DNA from 3 places in the Hydrogenispora ethanolica genome. Region 1 is predicted to be linked to each of the others. Evidence: riboswitches for the same ligand, from Rfam matches in the RefSeq annotation. Region 1 holds a riboswitch; each other region holds the start of a gene.
The links. Region 1 has a riboswitch for S-adenosylmethionine ahead of metK (methionine adenosyltransferase). Riboswitches for the same ligand answer to the same signal wherever they lie in the genome.
Positions count from the first base shown of each region.

Region 2: another riboswitch for S-adenosylmethionine. It lies ahead of EDC14_RS08675 (homocysteine synthase); the one in region 1 lies ahead of metK (methionine adenosyltransferase).
Region 3: another riboswitch for S-adenosylmethionine. It lies ahead of EDC14_RS06635 (trans-sulfuration enzyme family protein); the one in region 1 lies ahead of metK (methionine adenosyltransferase).

Region 1 is NZ_SLUN01000022.1:45,604-52,521, forward strand. Features, by position in the region: gene EDC14_RS16810 (Flp family type IVb pilin) at 36-215, opposite strand; gene EDC14_RS16815 (response regulator) at 375-1,034, opposite strand; gene EDC14_RS16820 (sensor histidine kinase) at 1,058-2,209, opposite strand; gene metK (methionine adenosyltransferase) at 2,386-3,564, opposite strand; SAM riboswitch class I at 3,626-3,731, opposite strand; gene trxA (thioredoxin) at 3,802-4,119, opposite strand; gene pyk (pyruvate kinase) at 4,248-5,666, opposite strand; gene EDC14_RS16840 (acetyl-CoA carboxylase carboxyltransferase subunit alpha) at 5,726-6,694, opposite strand; gene accD (acetyl-CoA carboxylase, carboxyltransferase subunit beta) at 6,684-6,918, opposite strand, start outside.
Region 2 is NZ_SLUN01000008.1:73,269-80,186, forward strand. Features, by position in the region: gene EDC14_RS08670 (tRNA threonylcarbamoyladenosine dehydratase) at 1-697, opposite strand, end outside; gene EDC14_RS08675 (homocysteine synthase) at 1,009-2,292, opposite strand; SAM riboswitch class I at 2,430-2,543, opposite strand; SAM riboswitch class I at 2,753-2,854, shown strand; gene metA (homoserine O-acetyltransferase MetA) at 2,927-3,844, shown strand; gene cysK (cysteine synthase A) at 4,016-4,951, shown strand; gene EDC14_RS08690 (RrF2 family transcriptional regulator) at 5,033-5,479, opposite strand; gene EDC14_RS08695 (MutS family DNA mismatch repair protein) at 5,794-6,918, shown strand, end outside.
Region 3 is NZ_SLUN01000005.1:209,592-216,509, forward strand. Features, by position in the region: gene EDC14_RS06625 (fused MFS/spermidine synthase) at 395-2,002, shown strand; gene EDC14_RS06630 (LacI family DNA-binding transcriptional regulator) at 2,162-3,214, shown strand; SAM riboswitch class I at 3,308-3,407, shown strand; gene EDC14_RS06635 (trans-sulfuration enzyme family protein) at 3,478-4,614, shown strand; gene EDC14_RS06640 (trans-sulfuration enzyme family protein) at 4,660-5,793, shown strand; gene EDC14_RS06645 (methionine ABC transporter ATP-binding protein) at 5,925-6,918, shown strand, end outside.

The sequences.
Region 1 (6,918 bases):
TAAAGTCTTTTTCAAGAAGTTTGGAAAAATAACGTTTAACCGTTCAAAATAAAGCTTGGAGAACTCAAATTGCTACCAGTATTGTTGAAAATACCATTTAACCCACCATTTACAGCCACAAAAGCGCCAATGACTACCATTACGATTAACGCGATGATTAAGCCGTATTCAACCACTCCCTGTCCTAATTCCTCTTTAAAAAGTCGTTTTAACATGGATTTCACTCCTTTTTAAATCAGACATTTCCCGAACTGCCTAATCATTGCATAGTAATAGTAACTTAAGTTCTCTTCCATAAACACTATATCATGGATCAATAAAAGCATATATCCGCCAAACGAATTATTTTTTCAAGTCTTGTCAGGACTTTAGTCCTACTCGTTGATGAGCCCTTTCCGATATGCATAAACCGCAACTTGGGTCCGATCCTCAAGGGCCATCTTTTTTAAAATACTGCTCACATGGTTTTTAACCGTTTTTTCACTAATAAACAATTTCTCAGCGATGTCTTTATTACTATTTCCACTCGCTATATATGAAACAATTTCTAATTCTCGTTGGGTTAATCCAAAATCCTCGGGTAGAGTATTTGTTTTCTCTTCATTCATAAGCTGCCGAAATTCATGCAACAGTTTAGTTAAAAGGCAAGGCTGAATAAATGCATCTCCCTTAGCAACGGTTCGAATTGCTTCATATAATGTATCGGGATCAATATCTTTAAGAACGTAGCCTAAGGCACCAGCTTTAATTATCTTTGAAACATGATTTTGGTCGTTATCGATTGTCAATGCCAAAACATGGATATCAGGAAATTTTATTTTTAGTTCGCCAGTTAATTCGATACCGTTCTTTCCGGGTAGATTCAAATCCATTAGAACAACATCCGGTTTCAAATCAGCCACTTTATCAAGCACGTCATTTCCATTTTGAGCTTCGCCGGCCACTACGAGATCATTTTCTAAACTGATTAACTGGCATAACCCCTGGCGAACTAGCGAATGATCATCGACAATCATTACTTTTATCATTGGCATCTATGCCCTTTCTATCATAATCACTATTCAATTGGAACCGAGGCAAGTATAGTGGTTCCTTGATTTGGCGCAGATTGAATGAGCAATTTACCATTAAGCAATTCCAAGCGTTCCTTCATGCTCAACAGTCCATAACTCTCTTTGCCTGAAACTTCATTCAGAATTTTCTGGTAATCGAATCCCACGCCATTATCAATAATCCTGACGGTGATTTCTTCGGGCAAAAAATCAATCATCGTTTTAATTTGGGTTGCATGAGAATGTTTATGAGCATTATTAATTCCTTCTTGAACCAACCGAAATAAAGCAATTTCATAACTATTCGGCAAACGTTTTTCCTCGCCATGAATTTCGAGATGAATGACAGTAGTTTCAGTTTCCCTTGCTTGGATCTCCTCAAGAAAACGTCGCAGAGTCGGTACAAGACCTAAATCATCTAAAGTCATCGGACGCAAATTAAATATGATTCGCCGTACTTCTTGAAGGCTTTCTCTGACGATTAATTTAAGTTGGTGCAATTCTTCATGAATCGCCGCCCGATCAGATTTTAATAATTTCTCACATAACTCAGCTCGTAAAACCACATTGGCCATTGCTTGTGCCGGTCCGTCATGGATCTCTCTAGCAACTCGTTTACGCTCCGCTTCTTGAGCTAAAATAATACGTCCACCGATCAATTGCTTTTGTTGCAAACCGCCCATTTGTTGACTGAATTCGGCTAGATTACCACTTAAAAAAGTCAATGCAATGTCAACCTTCGAAACTAGCTCTTCTGCCTTAACTGACATTTCACTAATTTTTGCAATTGAACGGGCTAATTCGTCACGTTTTAACCGCAAACCTTTTTCTTTTTCTTTCTCAACAGCTACTTTAATTTGAAATTCTTGTGCTTGCAAATACGCCTTTTTGATGTCTTCTTCCGAATAGTGGGTAAAGTCACGGCTCACATCCATTAAATGAATACGGGCCTTTTTATAATTTGCTTCTAACCGGTCTACTGTTTCAATAACACGTCCGACTTCCTCGCATACCTGTTCAAAATCCGATTGCATTCTTTTTTGAACACTTTTCGCGCTTTCAGCAATGTCGAAAAGACTCGCTTTACTTACCTCTATGGCAGCGACTGTCTCTTTGATAATTTTGTCAACCATGCTGAAATCAATAATTTCCGGCATTCAAACACCCCTTAGGGTCTATTAGTAAAACATTCGGCATTGTTAAAAAATAACTTTATACCTTTAGATTCTATATTTCTCGAATAGCCGAATAAAAAAAGCCGGGCTTGCCGGCTATCCATGCATTTATTATCGCTTATATTGCCACCTTTGACCCATCCTACACGTCAAAAGTTTTATTTAAGAAATGCCACTTTGTCCAATTTTTCCCAAGGAAGATCCAAATCATTCCGACCGAAGTGTCCATAAGCAGCCACTTGCCGATAAAGCGGTCTACGCAATTCTAAATTACGAATAATCGCCGCAGGGCGTAGATCAATATATTTCTTTATTAATTCAACGATCTCCATATCGGGAATAACTCCGGTGCCAAACGTATCCACCATGATAGATACCGGTTTGGCAACTCCGATGGCATAAGAAACTTGAATCTCACATCGTTTGGCAAGCCCCGCGGCTACAATATTCTTTGCGGCATAGCGCGCGGCATATGCAGCAGACCGGTCCACTTTGGTAGGATCTTTTCCGGAAAATGCTCCGCCGCCATGGCGAGCGGCCCCGCCGTAAGTATCTACAATAATTTTGCGACCAGTTAAGCCTGAATCTCCTTGCGGTCCTCCCACGACAAATCTACCGGTTGGGTTAATATAATATTTAGTACGTTCATCAATTAAATGACCGGGGATTACAGGTAATACTACTTTTTCGATGATCTCTTTTTCAATCTGGTCGTGCATAATGCTTGGATCATGTTGTGTTGAGATAATAACCGTATCTACCCGTACCGGGATATTATTTTCGTACTCTACAGTAACTTGACTTTTTCCATCCGGACGTAAATAATCCAATTCATTTGCTTTACGAACTGCCGCTAAACGGCGCGTCAATTGATGCGCCAGTGATATTGGCATGGGCATATACTCAGGAGTTTCGTCACAGGCGAAACCGAAGACCATTCCTTGATCGCCAGCTCCGGTTGCCTCGATTTCTTGCTCGCTCATTTCACCTTGTTTCGCTTCCAAGGCTTTATCAACACCTAAAGCGATATCAGGTGACTGTTCATCAATTGATGTAAGGACTGCACAAGTTTCACTGTCAAAACCAAATTTAGCGCGGGTGTATCCGATTTCGCGGATAGTTTGACGCGCAATTTTGGGAATGTCCACATAACAATTAGTGGTAATTTCCCCCATCACCAAAACTAACCCAGTAGTTACAGCAGTTTCACAAGCGACTCTGGCATTCGGATCTTGGCTGATTATCGCGTCTAATACAGCATCGGAAATTTGATCACAAATTTTATCCGGATGCCCCTCCGTTACCGACTCAGAGGTAAATAAATGTTTTTTAGTCATTGGCAGCAACTCCTTTATCCTTACTAAAAAATAAACCCTTCCACTTTGGAAGGGAAAGACAGGCTCATCTTCCCAGAACTTCCTCCGGGGGGAATTAGCACCCTGCGGAATAACCCCGGGTTGCTGGGTATCATCGGGCCCTATCCCTCCACCTCTCTTGATGAGTATAAAATTAATAGAAATAACTCGTAAGCATTATATCGAAAACTAGAAACCTTGTCAAACTTTATCTGAATTTCAGGCTAAATGCTTGGTAATTTCTGCCACAAGTTCTCGTTTTTGACGGAATCCTACTAATCTTAGCACCGGATTACCCTTAACAAACAGACAAAGCGTCGGGATACTCATTACAGCAAATTGTCCTGCTAACTCCTGATTTTCGTCAACATTGATTTTCCCGACCTGAATTTTACCCTCAAATTCTGCCGCAATCTCTTCAACAATTGGCGCTACCATGCGGCAGGGACCACACCAAGGTGCCCAAAAATCAACGAGTACCGGTAATTGGGATTCCATGACAGTATTTTGAAAATTATTCTGATCAATAGTGATCATAACGTTCACCTCTGTTAAAGTTCCCTCGTCGAGAAACCAAACTCTCGCTAAAGATGACGAAGGTGCAAATATGTTCAAGAGTGCAAGAATGACTCTGCGCCATTATGGCGTACTAAAAGTTTAACCAATTATTCGACATATAGAACTTGTAATAAATTGGTGGAACCAGGAATTCCAGTACGTACTCCAGCGGTAATGACCACCAAATCCTTACTTCGAATGAATCCGGTCTTTTTAGCTGCTTCAATGCTAACATCAAGCATCTCGTCAATATCATTGGCGGGGGGAACAATTACCGGGAACACGCCCCAAGATAAAGCTAGTTGTTGAGCTATTCGCAGCGAAGGCGTAACAGCCACAATCGGTGCCTGAGGACGATATTTCGAAACCGTTCGGGCGGTACTCCCCGATTGAGTTGAACTAATGATTGCCGCTGCTTTTAGATCTAATGCGGTTTGACAGGTCGCATGGCTTATGGCGTCACTGACAGTTGGAAAAGAACTAACCTTCTTTTTAGCGAGAATATCTTCAAATTTCAAAGAATTCTCAATACTCTTAGCGACTCGGGACATGATCTCAACCGCAGTAACCGGATATTTTCCTACGGCAGTTTCAGCGGAAAGCATAATTGCGTCTGTTCCATCCAGGATTGCGTGGGCGATATCCGTCACTTCAGCCCGGGTCGGCCGAGGGTTTCGAATCATTGACTCCAGCATCTCCGTGGCAGTAATCACAGGTTTCCCTGCTGCATTGCAAATTTCAATTAAAAACTTTTGAATCAGCGGAACCTCTTCGGGAGGTACTTCCGTGCCTAAATCGCCCCGAGCCACCATAATGCCATCACATGCTTGTAAAATCTCCTCACTATTGCGGAAGCCTTCTTCATTTTCAATTTTAGCGATGATCAGTTGATCTCCGCCAAGTTCATTAACGAGTGCGCGGATTTCCGCCAGATGCTCCGCTTTTCGGGCAAACGACACCGCAATAAAATCGACTTTTTGCTGGATGACGAATTCTATGTCGGAACGATCTTTTTCCATTAAAGCCGGGAGATTGACGGATACTCCGGGAAGGGTTACTCCCTTTTTTGAGGATAATTCACCGCCATTCAAGACTTCGCATTTCAGTTCATGTCCTTCAGCTCCAATAACCGAAAGTTGTATCATTCCATCCGCTAAAAAGATGGTGCCGCCAATCTTAACATCCTTAATTAAGGTTGGGTAGTCTACATAAATGTATTCGGGATTCCCGTCTTTTTTGGGATCAACGGTCAAATGAACTTGAGTTCCTTCGACGAGCTGAATCGGACCAGGATTAATTTTTCCGGTTCGGATCTTTGGTCCCTGAATGTCGGCTAAGATACCGATCGGGGTTCCTAATTTAGCTGCAATTTCTCGGACCAGCTTAATTCGTTCCGCATGTTCATCATAAGAGCCATGGGAGAAATTTAAGCGGGCAATATTCATGCCGGCTTTGATCAATTTCTCCAGAACAACCGGATTGGTGCTCGCTGGACCCAAAGTACAAATGATTTTAGTTTTTTTCAAGAGGATCCCTCCTAAATACCGGCCAATCATGTTGGCATCCCTATAAGCAGCGATGAATATTAATCTTCCAAATAAACGCCATAGTGACGGAAACGATTATACCGATTATCCAATAATTCAGAAGATGAAAGGTTCAGTAATGGCTTTAAATGGCTATTTATTGCCTTCTTTAAATTCATCCCGGCCTCGTTGGGGTTCTTATGAGCACCACCTAAAGGCTCGGGAATAATCTCATCGATAATCCCAAATTTTAAAAGATCGTTGGCACTTAACTTCAATGCATCTGCGGCATCCGATGCCTTCGATGCGTCTTTCCATAAAATTGAAGCACAACCCTCGGGAGAGATAACCGAGTAATAAGCGTTTTCCATCATTAAAACCCGATTGCCAACGCCTACAGCAAGTGCACCTCCGCTTCCGCCTTCACCGGTGATGACTACAATAATCGGTACGGTCAGGTTCGCCATCTCTCGAATATTTCTTGCAATCGCTTCGCCCTGCCCCCGTTCCTCCGCCTCGATGCCTGGATAGGCACCAACAACATCTACCAAACAAATAATGGGACGGTGAAATTTTTCTGCTTGATGCATTAAACGAAGCGCTTTCCGATAACCTTCGGGATGCGGTTGACCAAAATTTCGATAAATTTTTTCTTTGGTATCACGGCCTTTTTGTTGACCGATAACTGTAACTGGAATACTATCCAAATATGCAAGACCGCCGATCATTGCCGGGTCATCCCGAAACAAGCGATCTCCATGCATTTCTATGAAATCAGTAAAGATAAGTCCGACATAATCAAGAAGAGTAGGCCTTTTTGCATGCCGGGCGATTTGCACTCTTTGCCAAGGTGAAAGATTGTTATAGATGCTTAAACGCAAGGAATTGGCCTTTTCTTCAAGGACGGCTATTTGAACCGTCATATCGATGCCCTTCTCCTGCGAAAACTGTTTCAGTTCTTCTATCTGTTTTTCTAATTCCAAAACCGGCTTTTCAAATTCAAGAACCAACCCCGTATTACTCGCCAATATTTACACCACCCTTCGCATGAAACTTCAATAGTTGTACGAGAGTGGCTTTGAGATCTTTGCGTGCTACTATCATGTCAATAATTCCGTGCTCCAGCAGGAACTCCGATGTCTGGAAACCAGCAGGCAACGTTTGATGTATTGTTTGTTGGATAACCCGCGGGCCGGCAAAACCGATCAAAGCATCGGGTTCGGCAATAATTACATCCCCTAATGAAGCAAAG
Region 2 (6,918 bases), on a different contig from region 1:
CGGGAATCTGGCGCCGCTTGGTGCAGTTGTAAACCTGATCGTCGCGGTGGGGGCAGATGCAGCCGCCGTGACAGGTGAGAACATCGCCGCGGGGTTCCACCGGTTGTTCCGTGGAGTAGACCACTTTGACGCCGTCGGTGATCCCCTGCTCGCGCAGGGCTTTCCGGACCGCCTTGGCCAACGGACAGGTGTGGGTCCGGCTGATGTCGCAGATGGTTAGGGCCAGCGGATCGAATTTGTTCCCGGTCCCCATGGCGGAGATCACCGGAATCCCCTGTTCGCGGCAGTGGCGAATCAGCGCCACTTTCGAGGAGACGGTATCGATGGCATCCACCACGTAAGAGATCCGGCCATGCAGGATAGTCTCCATGTTTTCCGGGGTTACGAACTCTTTCCAGGTGACGACCACTGCCTCGGGGTTGATGGCTTTCACCCGTTCGGCCATGACTTCCACCTTGGAACGGCCGTAGTTGCCATGAACCGCATGAAGCTGGCGGTTAGTGTTGGTGAGGCAGATCTCGTCGTAGTCGGCCAGGATCAACCAGCCGACTCCGGCACGGGCTAGCGCTTCGACGGTATATGAGCCGACGCCGCCCAGTCCGATCACGGCGACCCGCGCGGTGTTGAGCTTGGCTAATTTTTCCGCTCCGACCAGGAGTTCGAAACGGCTAAAACGGTGTTGCTTAGGTTCTGACATCCTATCCTCCTTGGGAAACAAGCGGCCCGGGCCGTCCCGGATGGCCTCCACCATTCCGGGCCCGGCGTGCTGCCATTTTCCCTGCAAGTTTCGTTTGAATCACTAAAATTATATATGGCGAAGCTCCCGCTGTCAAAGTGAAATATCATCCGGATTATTCTGGCCCGATGGACCCTGTTTTATGGACGGGCCGCGACTGGTTCCCGGGGCGGAACCCCGGCGCTTGAAAAAGCCTTCATAAACTGCGGCATGAAAAAGACCCGGAGATGAGAGCTCCGGGTCCTCGGGCGAGGCTTGGCTCGGCAGCGGGCTCAGGCTTGGGCGAGCGCCTGGTCGATATCGGCGATGATGTCGGCGCCATGCTCAATTCCGACCGACAGCCGGATGAAGTCGGGCGTCACTCCCGTGGCCAGTTGTTCCGCTTCGGACAACTGCTGGTGCGTGGTTGAAGCCGGATGGATCACCAGCGACTTGGCGTCGCCGATGTTGGCCAGGTGCGAGAGGAGCTTGACATGATTGATGAAACGCACGCCCGCCTCCTTGCCGCCTTTCACGCCGAATCCGATGAGGGCGCCGGCGCCCTGCGGCAAGTATTTTTGCGCCTTCTGATATTGCGGGCTGTCCGGCAGCCCCGGGTAGTTGACCCAGGAGACTTTGGGGTGCTCTTTGAGGAACGTCGCGACTTTCAAGGCATTTTCGCTGTGGCGCGGCATCCGCAGGTGTAACGTCTCCAGGCCTTGCAAGAATAAGAAAGAATTAAAGGGCGAGGGCGCGGGCCCCAGATCGCGCAGCAGCGTGACGCGGGCCTTCAGAATATAGGCGATGTTGCCGATGGGCTTGAGCGCTTCCACGAAATTGATCCCATGGTAGCTCGGGTCGGGCTCGGCGATCAGCGGGAATTTGCCGTTCGTCCAGTCGAATTTTCCGGAATCGACGATGACGCCGCCGATGGAAGTGCCATGGCCGCCGATGAACTTGGTGGCGGAGTAAACCACGATATCCACGCCGTGTTCGATCGGGCGAATCAGGTAGGGAGTGGAGGTATTATCCACGATAAACGGCAGGCCATGCCGGTGCGCGATCTCCGCCACCGCTTCGAAATCCAGGACATCCAGCTTCGGATTGCCGATGGATTCGCCGTAAATGGCTTTGGTCTTTTCGGTGATGGCTTTTTCGAAGTTCTGCGGATCGCTGGAATCGACGAACTTGACGGTGATTCCAAGCCGCGCCAATGTGTAATGGAATAGGTTATAGGTGCCGCCGTAAAGATTGTCGGCGGAGACGATCTCATCGCCGGTCTGGGCGATGTTTAAAATCGCCAGCGAGATCGCGGCCTGGCCCGAGGCCACCGCCAAGGCGCCGACGCCGCCGTCCAGCGCGGCAAGGCGTTTTTCGAAAACATCGGAGGTGGGATTCATCAGCCGGGTGTAGATATTGCCGAACTCCTTCAGGCCGAAAAGATTGGCGGCATGTTCGGTATCTTTGAATTGGTACGATGAGGTCTGATAGATCGGCACCGCCCGCGCTCCGGTGGTCGGATCGGCCTCTTGGCCGCCGTGTACCGCGAGAGTTTCCCAGTGATAATTGTTGGACATGGATAATTCCTCCTTCGTAATGAGTCGATGGCCGTTCAAATCGTGGGGTTTGGCAGGGAGCTGACGAGGGCTGGCTTCTAGTTCTTCCCAAAAATAAAAACCCCCTTTGTCAAGAAAGGGGGTAGCTTTTTTAAACCCCCTTATCTTTCGAAACTTGCTCAGTTTCGCTGGAATTGGCACCATGTCGTCTGGATATCACGATGGTTGCCGAGGCATCTTCGGGCCAGTCCCTCCACCTCTCTGGATAAGGTATTCTAATCTTGTCAATTCCTATAAATTTAATAGGAATATTTTGTATATACTATATTATAAGCCGGATGAAGTGTCAAGTAAAATTTTTGCATGCAGCGGATGGGAAAACCCGCTGGCGTCCGCCCAAAAACTTGGCGGAAGTTTCGAATTTAACTTGACTAATGATATGGCAATACTTATAATTTTGATCAATAATCATAAGCAAGCGCTCTTATCCAGAGAGGGGAAGGGAAAGGCCCGATGATCCCTCGGCAACCGGCGGCAGCGTCGCGCGGTGCCAATTCCTACAGGGAAACCTGGGAGATGAGAGGAACGAGCCAACCAAGCCTCTTCCTTTCGGAAGAGGTTTTTTTGCGAATACTACTTTCAAGGAGGTCTTTCCATGCCCATCAAAATCCCGGACAATTTGCCGGCTACCGAGACGCTGACGAATGAGAACATCTTCGTCATGCCGGAGGACCGCGCATTTCATCAGGACATCCGGCCGCTGCGGATCGCGATCCTGAACCTGATGCCTACCAAGATCACCACGGAGACGCAGTTGTTGCGGCTGCTCGGCAATTCGCCGCTGCAGGTCGACATCACCCTGTTGTTTCCCGAAAGCCATCAGTCCAAAAATACCGCTCCGGAACATTTGGAAGCTTTTTATAAAACCTTTCGGGAAGTACAGGACCAGAAGTTTGACGGAATGGTCATTACGGGCGCTCCGGTCGAGCAGCTGGATTTCGAAGAAGTGACCTACTGGGAAGAGTTGGGCCAAATCATGGAATGGACCAAGCACCACGTCTTTTCTACGCTGCATATCTGTTGGGCGGCGCAAGCCGGTCTGTTTTACCACTACGGAGTGCCCAAGTATCCGCTGGCCAGCAAAATGTTCGGGGTCTTCAGCCACCGCGTTACCAAGCAGTATGTAAAATTGCTGCGCGGCTTCGACGACTGTTTTTTGGCGCCCCACTCCCGCCATACCGAGGTGCGCCGGGAAGACATCCTGAAGGTGCCCGAATTGGAAATCCTGGCCGAATCGGAGCAAGCGGGAACCTATATTGTCGCCAGTAAAGACGGCCGCCGGATCTTTGTCACCGGCCACGCCGAGTATGATCCCTTGACCTTGAAGTGGGAATACGACCGGGACGTCGCGAAGGGCATGACCGTCAGTATCCCCCGGAACTATTATCCCAATGATGATCCCAGCCAGCCGCCGATCGTGCGCTGGCGGGGCCATGCGAATCTTTTATTCACCAATTGGCTGAATTACTATGTGTATCAGGAGACTCCCTACGATCTCAATGCAATTGAGTGAGCTGACATTGACAACTCCGGTAGGAAAAATTATGATGGCTATAGTAAGATGAAAAAAGTCTTTGATCAACCATCTGATGAATTAGGGAAAATAGGTCGCAATCCATTGGAGTGTTCAATGCGACATATCTTCCAGCAATGAATACTTCGAATACTTCAGGGAGGGATTATGATGGCGAAGATTGCCTGCAGCCTGATCGACCTGATCGGCAATACGCCGCTGCTGGAATTGGCCAATTATAACCGCGCGCACGGATTGGAAGCGAAACTCGTTGCCAAGCTCGAATATTTTAATCCGGCGGGCAGTGTCAAAGACCGGATCGGAGCGGCCATGATCCGGGATGCCGAAGAACGGGGCGTTTTAAAACGAGGCTCGGTGATCATCGAGCCGACCAGCGGCAATACCGGGATCGGCCTTGCCATGGTGGCGGCGGCCAAAGGATACCGGTTAATTCTGACCATGCCGGAGACGATGAGCATCGAACGGCGGAATCTTCTGAAAGCGCTGGGTGCGGAGGTGGTCCTGACTCCCGGACCCGAAGGCATGAAAGGCGCGATCCGCAAGTCCGAGGAGTTAGCCGCGGAAATACCGGACTCCTTCATTCCGCAACAGTTCAAGAACCCGGCGAACCCCGCGGTTCACCGCCGGACCACTGCGGAGGAGATCTGGCGAGACAGCGACGGCCAGGTCGATATTTTTGTAGGGGGCGTCGGCACGGGCGGCACCGTCACCGGAGTCGGGGAAGTCCTAAAAGAGCGGAAACCCGGCCTTCAAGTTATCGCAGTGGAACCTTTCAATTCCCCGGTTCTGTCGGGAGGAACCCCGGGTCCGCATATGCTGCAAGGAATCGGCGCCGGATTTGTGCCGGATATCTTGAATCGTTCGATTATCGATGAGATCTATCCAGTGAAAAACGAGGAAGCCTTCCATACTGTCCGGCAACTGGCCAAGACTGAAGGGTTGCTGGTGGGAATCTCTTCCGGGGCGGCGGCTTGCGCGGCGACCGCCATCGCCAAGCGGCCGGAGAACCGGGGCAAGACCATTATTGTACTCCTGCCGGATACGGGAGAACGCTATTTGTCGACCACTTTGTTTCAGTCGGAATAACTGTAGAAAAGCCTTATCGAAACACGAGGCCGTCCCTGCATCAAGGACGGCCTCGTGTTTATTTTGCTGCGCGCGATAGAGTCAGATATAATACATTACGTTGACCTTGTTGGATACCGCGCGATCGGCCAGGTCTTGGAGAGAGGTTCCGTCGAGGAAGCGATCGATAGTCTCCTTGAATTCTTGCCAAAATTGCCGGGTTATACAGTTCTTCTCCCGCTCGCACTGCTTGGAAAACGGCGCGGATTCAACACACAGAACCGGCGCGATCGGCCCTTCCAACGCCCGTAATACGTCGCCGACAGTAATTTCCGTCGCCTTTTTAACCAACTCGTAGCCTCCTTGAGCGCCGCGGGAGGCCCGCACCAGACCAGCCTTGCGGAGACTGGTAAAAACCTGTTCCAAATAGGATTCGGAGATTTCCTGGCGTTCGGCGATGACCCGCAAGGCCAAAGGACCTTCCTGATTATGCATCGCTAAGTCAACCATGGCTCTTAACCCATAACGTCCGCGCGTGGAAATTTGCATGTTAACTCCTTTTATTGAGAGAATGCTGATGATTGAGAAGCCGTGTGATAAAGTCTTTCAAATCAGAAATCCTCTTACGAAAAGGCTTTAAACGACTTTATCACTTTTTCAAGCAATCGCTGTGACCCTGCCGGCTTTCTAGCCGGGTTTATCACAGCTCTTTTAGGGAATACCTATCAATTTAATTAGGATTAATTTTAATGTATCATAAAAATCATGCTATTTCAAGAAATAACCCAAACTAGGAATAAAGCACAACCGGGTGGCAGGGTTTTCCATCGGCGGCGCCGAATTGGGAGTGGAAACGAATTAAGTTGATACGTTGGAACGGTTCGAAAATCGGCAATGAGGTGACAATTTTGCGGGAGTCTTTTAAAAATTATGAACGGAGAAGTCGGGCTTACCAAAAGTGCGCAGCCAAGGCGGAGACGGCGTTCAACCGCTGGTATCGCTGGAAAATTTTCATCTTTTGGGGCGGCCTGTTCCTTTTGGGGCTGGCGTTTATGGTCAAGAGTTTTCCCATGGGCGGCGCGGCGCTGGTTTTGGGGATATTCCTCTTTATTGCGGTGGATGTTTGGCAGGTCAAGGCCATGACCCGGCAGCGCCTGGCCGGCGCTTTGGAGACGATCAACGCCAATTGTTGCAAACGGTTGAACGGCGAATGGAGCGGTTTTCAGGATCAAGGAGCCGATTTTCAGACGGAAGACCACCAATTTGCCGGCGATTTGGATGTTTTTGGCCCGGATTCGTTGTTTCAATGGTTGAATACTGCCGGAACGTTTCACGGCAGGAGGCAATTGGCGCGTTGGTTGACCCATCCTCCCGAGTCCGGGGCGGTAATTCGCGAGCGGCAAGAGGCCGTCACGGAACTGGCCGGCCATCTTGGCTGGCGCCAGCGGCTGATGGCCGAAGCGGTATATCTGGCCGATCTGAAACGGGATCCGGAAACGTTGATCGCCTGGGCCAATGACCGGCATTCACTGGCCGATCTGCCGTGGTTATGGTCTGCGGTGCGGCTATTGCCGATCGTGACGGCTGTCTTCCTGATCACGGCCTATCTTTTGAAGATCTCCTTTTATCTTCCCGGCGCCGTCATCCTGCTTCAATATCTGTTGCTCCGGTATCGCCGCCGCGAGCGGGAGAGCATCCTGGAACGGATCGCTCCCTACCATCAGCAACTTCAAAGCTATGCCAAGCTATTCGAGGTGATGGAGTCACGCCGTTTTCAGTCTTCGTTTCTGGTGCGCTTGCAGACCGAGATCCGGTCCAAAGGCAGGCCGGTATACCGTCAGATTCAGCGGTTGGCCAAGATTGCCGATGCCGTATCCAATCGGCACAATGCCTTTTATTTCTTTCTCAATGTGCTGACGCTCTGGGATTACCAATGTTTCTTCGCCCTGGCGGACTGGAAGGAGCGGTCGGGAAGCCGTCTGCGCCGT
Region 3 (6,918 bases), on a different contig from region 1:
AAAGTCCTCAAATTCGGAAATCACTCTTTCAAAGGATTAAAAATCGACTTTATCACTTGCTTCTCTGAGCTTTTGTGTTCACCCTGGCCTTCGGACAGGGTTTATCACAACGCTTTTAGGCCCTTGAAAAAAAGCACGGTTCGGCCATGCCCTTGCATTGTTGAACCGCTCATATGGGCCATCGGAGCAGAGCGGGGGAAGTTTTGATCCGCCAGATGGCGCTTTGGCGGCTCAGAGTGTGAGCCGGGTCTTGAGGCCCATGATACCGGTAACCGCGCCACCGTTTTCGGAAGGAATTCTCCCGACGCCGGCGAATCTTAGTAGCCGAACGGCTTCCGGCCGTTGGCAAAAACGTTTTGAGAAGCCGGCAATCCGTAACGCGAAGGAGGAATCCATGCTCTATCTGACAGTCTTTTTGAGCGGCGCGATCCTGATGTCCTTGGAGATGGTCGGCAGCCGGATCCTGGCGCCGTCGTTCGGCAGCTCCATCTATATCTGGGGCTCGCTGATCGTGGTGGTGATGGCCGCCTTGACCCTCGGATACTACGGCGGCGGCCGGCTGGCCGACCGCCGGCCCGATCTCGGCATGCTCGGCTTGATCCTGGGGCTGGCCGGAGTCTATGTCGGGTTTCTGCCTTTCTGGAGCACTCCGGTGAATATCCTCTGCAGCGGCTTCGGACCGCGCACCGGTTCCCTCCTGGCGGCCCTGGCTTTCTTCTTCCTGCCCAGCCTGCTGCTGGCGACCATCTCGCCGTTCGCAATCAAGCTCGCCACCAGCAACCTGACGACCATCGGCAATACCGCCGGCCATCTTTCGGCCATCTCCAGCGCCGGCAGCATCATCGGCACCTTGTTGACCTCGTTTTTCCTGATTCCGGCCATCGGCGTCCGGAATATCGTTCATAGCCTGGGCGCGCTACTGTTGGGCCTGGCCCTCTTGATCCTGGTCGCCGTCGAGCTGGAGCGGCGCCGGACTGCCGGCGCTCCCGAAGCGGCCGGCTCCCGGGCCGGAGCCTTGCGCCGCTGGCGAATCTTCCTGGTCCTGCTGGCCCTGGCGCTGTTGGGCTTTTTCTGGCGTTCCACCCCGCAGCGGACCTCCTTTTACACCCCGGAAGAGATCCGCTACGAACGCGATTCGTTGTACCATCACGTGATCGTGGCCCAGGTGGGCACCAGGCGCAACCTCCACTTCGACAACTCCTACCAGAGCGCCATGGATCTGGACCAGCCGCTGGAGATGGTCTTCGGCTATACTTCCTACCTCCATCTGGGCGTGGTCGCCGTCCCCGAGCCGGAGCGGATGCTCTTCATCGGGCTGGGCGGCGGATCGGCGCCCAAGAAGTTCCTCCACGACTACCCCAGCCTGAAACAGGTGGACGTGGTGGAGATCGACCCCGAGGTGGTCCGGGTGGCCCGCGATTATTTCGCGCTGCCCCGTACCGCCAAGCTCCGGGTCTATACTCAGGACGGCCGGCTCTTCGTGGACCAGCGGGCCGGGGCCATCGCGGCCGGTAAAATCCGTCCCTACGACCTGGTGGTCATCGACGCCTATTCGGAGAGCACCATTCCCTACCACCTGGCGACGTACCAATTCTTCCGCTCGGTCCGCCGGGTGCTGGACCGGGACGGCGCGGTCGTCTCCAATGTCATCGGCGCCATCAAGGGCTCGCGCAGCGGCCTGCTCCGGGCGATGGGCCATACCTATGCGGCGGTCTTTCCCCAGGTTTACCTCTTCCCGGTGGGGATCTGGGATGAGAGTGACAGCTATGAGCGGAATATGATCCTGATCGCTACCCGCAACCCGCGCCGCTGGTCCCCCCGGACCTGGCGGGACCGGGCAGAGGCGCTGTTCCGCGCGGGCCGGATCCGCGAGGATGTGCCGTCCTATGCCCAGACGCTGGTGGATGAGCCCCGTTTGCGCAAGAATGGCTGGTACGAAGGGTTGTCGCTGCTCACCGACGATTACGCGCCGGTGGATACCTTGCAGAATCCGTTGCTGTAAACCGCGGCCTCATGGACGACCGGCGGGAAAACGATGGAAGTTGTTGCTCCGCCCCCGGCGCTCCGGTATAATGGGGAAGTATAACGTTTTAGCAAGCTGATGGGCAGCGCGCCGGGGCATAACGCCCAAGGCGCGCTGCCCATTCGAGGTGGACTGGCGATGACCATAACCATTAAAGACCTGGCGGAGATGGCCCGGGTCTCCACCGGCACCGTTTCGCGGGTGATCAACGGCGGTCCCGGCGTGGGGGAAGAGACCCGCAAACGGATCTTAAAACTCATCAAAGAGCTGGACTACCAGCCCAATGCCTCGGCCCACGGCCTGGCGGCCAAACGCTCGGGCAATATCGGGGTGATCATCCCGCATACCGGCGGTTATTCCATGGCCACCGCCTATTGGCCGGGCCTGTTGACGGCGATCACCGAACGGGCGGCCGCTCAAAACTATAATGTGCTGCTCTCCACCGCCCGGTCCGAGGAGGACGTGGCTTCAGCCTATCAGTCGATCCTGAAGGGCCGGCGCATCGACGGGCTGATCATCGGCGCGGAGCAGTTCGGCGACAAGCAACTGGCCGAGCTCCTGCTGAAGGATTTCCCCTTCGTGATGGTGGGCAAGAGCGTTAGCATCTCCCATTACTATGTGGATGTGGACAACGCCGGCGGGGCGCGGCGCATGACCGAGCATTTGATCGGCTTGGGCCACCGCCGCATCGCCATGCTGGCGGGGCCGGAGCATTACCCCAGCGTCATCGCGCGGGTGGGCGGTTTTCGACAGGCCATGGCGGCCGCCGGGCTCGACCCGGGGCTGGTTTACCACTGCCCGTACTGGACCTTGCGGGCCGGCGAGATCAGCCGGGAGATCATCCGCTCGGGGATAGGGGTCACGGCGATTTTTGCCGCTGCCGGCGACTTGGTCACCGGGGTGTTACAGGCGGCCCGGGAAGAAGGGCTGCGCTTGCCGGAGGACCTGGGCGTGGCGACTTTTGACGATCACCCGCTCTACAATTATTTCGCGCCGGCTATCAGCGCGGTCCGCCAGCCCATCGCGGCGCTGGGCGAGGCGGCCGCCGTTCAATTGTTCCGGCTGATGCACGGGGAGATTCCCGAGGAGAAGGGGATCGTCCTCCCGACCGAATTAGTGATCCGGGCCTCCTGCGGCCGGCCGGGCTTGAAAACGGAAGCCGGGCGGGTCGCGCCGGAAACCACCTCTTGACGAAGCGGCCGGATTATGGTAGAATAATCAGAAATTACTGATAAATTCCATAATTTTAGTGGGTATTCCAATTTCATATTCGACCGAAACAGACTCTTATCGAGAGAAGGGGAGGGACCGGCCCAATGAACCTTCGGCAACCTTGTGCGCGAGCAGGGTGCCAATTCCGGCAGGGTAACCTGGCAGATGAGAGAGGACAGCGCGTTCATGCAGGCCTCTTTCCACCGGAGAGAGGCTTTTTGGTTTGACGAGGAGGAAGTCCGATGAAGATCGAAACCGTTCTGGCCCATGCGGGCCTCTGTACCGACGCGCCGACGGGGGCGGTGAGCACCCCGATCTACCAGACCGCCACCTTTCGCCATCCGGCGTTGGGCGTGAGCACGGGGTATGATTATTCCCGCTCGGTCAACCCGACCCGCCAGGCGCTGGAACAGGTCCTGGCCGAACTGGAACGGGGCGACCGCGGCTTCGCCTTCGCCTCGGGGATGGCGGCGCTCACCGCGGTGCTGATGGCCTTCTCCGCCGGCGACCATATCGTGGTCTCGGACGACCTTTACGGCGGAACCTACCGGCTGCTGGAGCGGAACTTCAAGCCGTTCGGGATCGCCGCCAGTTACGCCGATGCCACCGCCTTGGAGGCGCTCGAACGGGCGGTGCAGCCCGGCCGGACCAAGGCGCTGCTGATCGAGACGCCCACCAATCCGCTGATGAAAGTGACCGACCTGGAGCGGGTCATCGCCCTGGGCCACGGGTTGGGGCTGGCGGTGATCGTCGACAATACCTTTATGACTCCCTACCTCCAACGCCCGTTGGAGCTGGGGGCCGATTTGGCGGTCCATAGCGGCACCAAGTTTTTGAGCGGCCACAACGATCTGCTCTCGGGGATCGTGGTCGCCCGGACCCCGGAGTGGAGCGAGCGGATCCGCTTCGTTCAGAATTCCACCGGCGCGGTCCTGGGGCCGCAGGACAGCTGGCTGATGCTGCGCGGCCTTAAGACGCTGGCCCTCCGGCTGGAACGGCAGCAGGCCAACGCCGCCGGAATCGCCCGCTGGCTCGCGGCGCACCCGGCCGTGGGGCGGGTGCTCTACCCGGGCTTGCCGGACCATCCCGGCCACGCGATCCTGGCCCGCCAGGCCTCGGGCTTCGGAGCGATGCTCTCCTTCACCGTGAAGGATCCGGCCCAGGTGGAACGGCTCATCAACCGGGTCCGGGTGATCACCTTCGCCGAGAGCCTGGGCGGGGTCGAGAGCCTGATCACTTACCCGGTCCGGCAGACTCACGCCGACATTCCGGCGGAAGTCCGGGAGCGGATCGGAGTGACCGACGACCTGCTGCGGCTGTCGGTGGGGATCGAAGCCCTGGAAGACCTCATCGCCGATCTGGAACAGGCCATGCAATGACGCCGGGCCGGCTGTCCCCCGGAATATTTCGAGGAGTGAATCGTGATGAAATATGCCACCCGAATCCTGCATAACGGGAATGAACTGGACCCGCGCACCGGCGCCCTGAGCATCCCGATCTATCAAGCCTCCACCTTCCACCAGCCCGATGTGGAGCATCCCGGCGCTTACGACTATTCCCGCTCCGGGAATCCGACCCGGGAGGCGCTGGAGAACACCCTGGCGGCACTGGAGAACGGGACCCACGCCTATGCCTTCGCCTCGGGGATGGCCGCCACCGCCTCGGCCCTTTCCATTCTGGAGCAGGGCGACCATATTGTGGCCACCGAGGATATCTACGGCGGCTCCTACCGCGTCCTGAACCGGTTCTTCAATAAATTCGGGCTGGAGACCAGCTTCGTCGACATGACCCGGCTGGAGAACATCGAGGCGGCCATCCGTCCCAACACCAAGGCGCTCTTTTTGGAGACGCCCTCCAACCCGCTGCTGAAGATCACCGACATCCGCGGGGCGGTGGCCATCGCCAAGGCCCACGGGCTGCTGACCCTGCTCGACAACACTTTCATGTCCCCTTATTTCCAGCGGCCGCTCGATCTGGGGGTCGACATCGTCGTCCACAGCGCCACCAAGTTTCTGGGCGGCCATAGCGACGTCATCGGCGGCGCGGCCATTACCCGCTCACCGGAGCTGGCCAAGCGGATCTATTTCGTCCAGAACGGTTTCGGGGCCATCCTGGGGCCGCAGGACTCCTGGCTGCTATTGCGGGGGATCAAGACCCTGCGCGCCCGGATGGAGTTGCAGCAGCAAGCGGCGCTGTTCATCGCCGAATGGCTGAGGCGGCAGAACTGGGTGACCGCAGTCTATTATCCCGGCCTGCCCGACCACCCCGGCCAGGCGATCCACCGGGGCCAAGCCTCGGGCCACGGCGCGGTGCTCTCCTTCAAGACCGATGCCGCCGCGCGGGCCTTGGCCATCATGAAGCAGGTCAAGCTGTGGTCGGTCGCGGTCAGTCTCGGCGGCGTCGAGTCGATCCTCTCCTATCCGGTCAAGATGTCCCATGCGTCGCTCCCCGCTTCGGAGCGGGAACGCCTGGGGATCACCGCCGACCTGATCCGCCTGTCGGTCGGCCTGGAAGATCCGGAGGATCTGGTCGCCGACCTGGAGGCCGGGATTCGGTAACCGGTTTCGTTTTAGCAAGGAAACGGGGTTGCTGCCGCGGTTTGGCGCTGCCTTGCGTGGCTGGTCCGTGACTTTGGAATATCGGCAGTACGGCGGGAAACCGCTCTGGAGGAATGGCAATGACTCAAGAGATTATCGAGTTTCAGCAAGTTACCAAGGTCTACCGGCAAAAGGGCGCCGAAGTAGTGGCCCTGCGCGACGTCAACCTGACCGTCGCCCGGGGCGAGATCTTCGGCATCATCGGGCTGAGCGGCGCGGGCAAGAGCACGCTGCTCCGGAGCATCAACCGGCTGGAGGTGCCGCAGTCCGGACGGGTGCTGGTGGACGGTTCGGACATCACCGGCCTGAGCGGCCCGGCCTTGCGCCAGGCCCGCCGCAAGATCGGGATGATCTTTCAACACTTCAATCTGCTGGCTTCGCGCACGGTCCGGGGGAATATCGCCTTTCCGCTGGAGATCGCCAAAGTGGCGCCGGCCGCGATCGAGCGGCGGGTCCGGGAGCTGGCCCAGCTGGTCGGACTCGCCGACAAACTGGACGCCTACCCGGCCCAGCTCAGCGGCGGCCAGAAGCAGCGGGTGGGCATCGCCCGGGCCCTGGCCAACCAGCCCGAGATCCTGCTTTGCGACGAAGCCACCTCGGCGCTGGATCCTCAGACCACCCAGTCCATTCTGGAACTGCTGCGGGATGTCAACCGGCGTTTCGGGCTGACCATCGTGCTGATCACCCACCAGATCGAGGTGATCAAGGCGATCTGCGATTCGGTGGCGATGATGGAGGACGGCCGGGTGGTCGAACACGGCCCGGTGGTGGAGGTCTTCGCCCAGCCACGCACCGCCACGGCCCATCGTTTCATCGAGAGCGCGCTGCATGGCGAGGTGCCGGCCGGGCTGCGGCTGGCGGAACCGGGCCGCATGGCGGCGGGAGCCGGCCGGCGGGTCCGCATCTCCTTCCTGGGCGAGGTGGCCCGCCAGCCGATCATCGCCGCGCTGATCCGCCGCTTTGACCTGAATGTCAATATTTTGTACGCCAACCTGGACTTCATCAAGGACACGCCCTTCGGTTCCTTGATCGTCGAGTTGACCGGGGCTGAGGACAGCATCGAAAAATCGCTGCAGTACCTCGCAG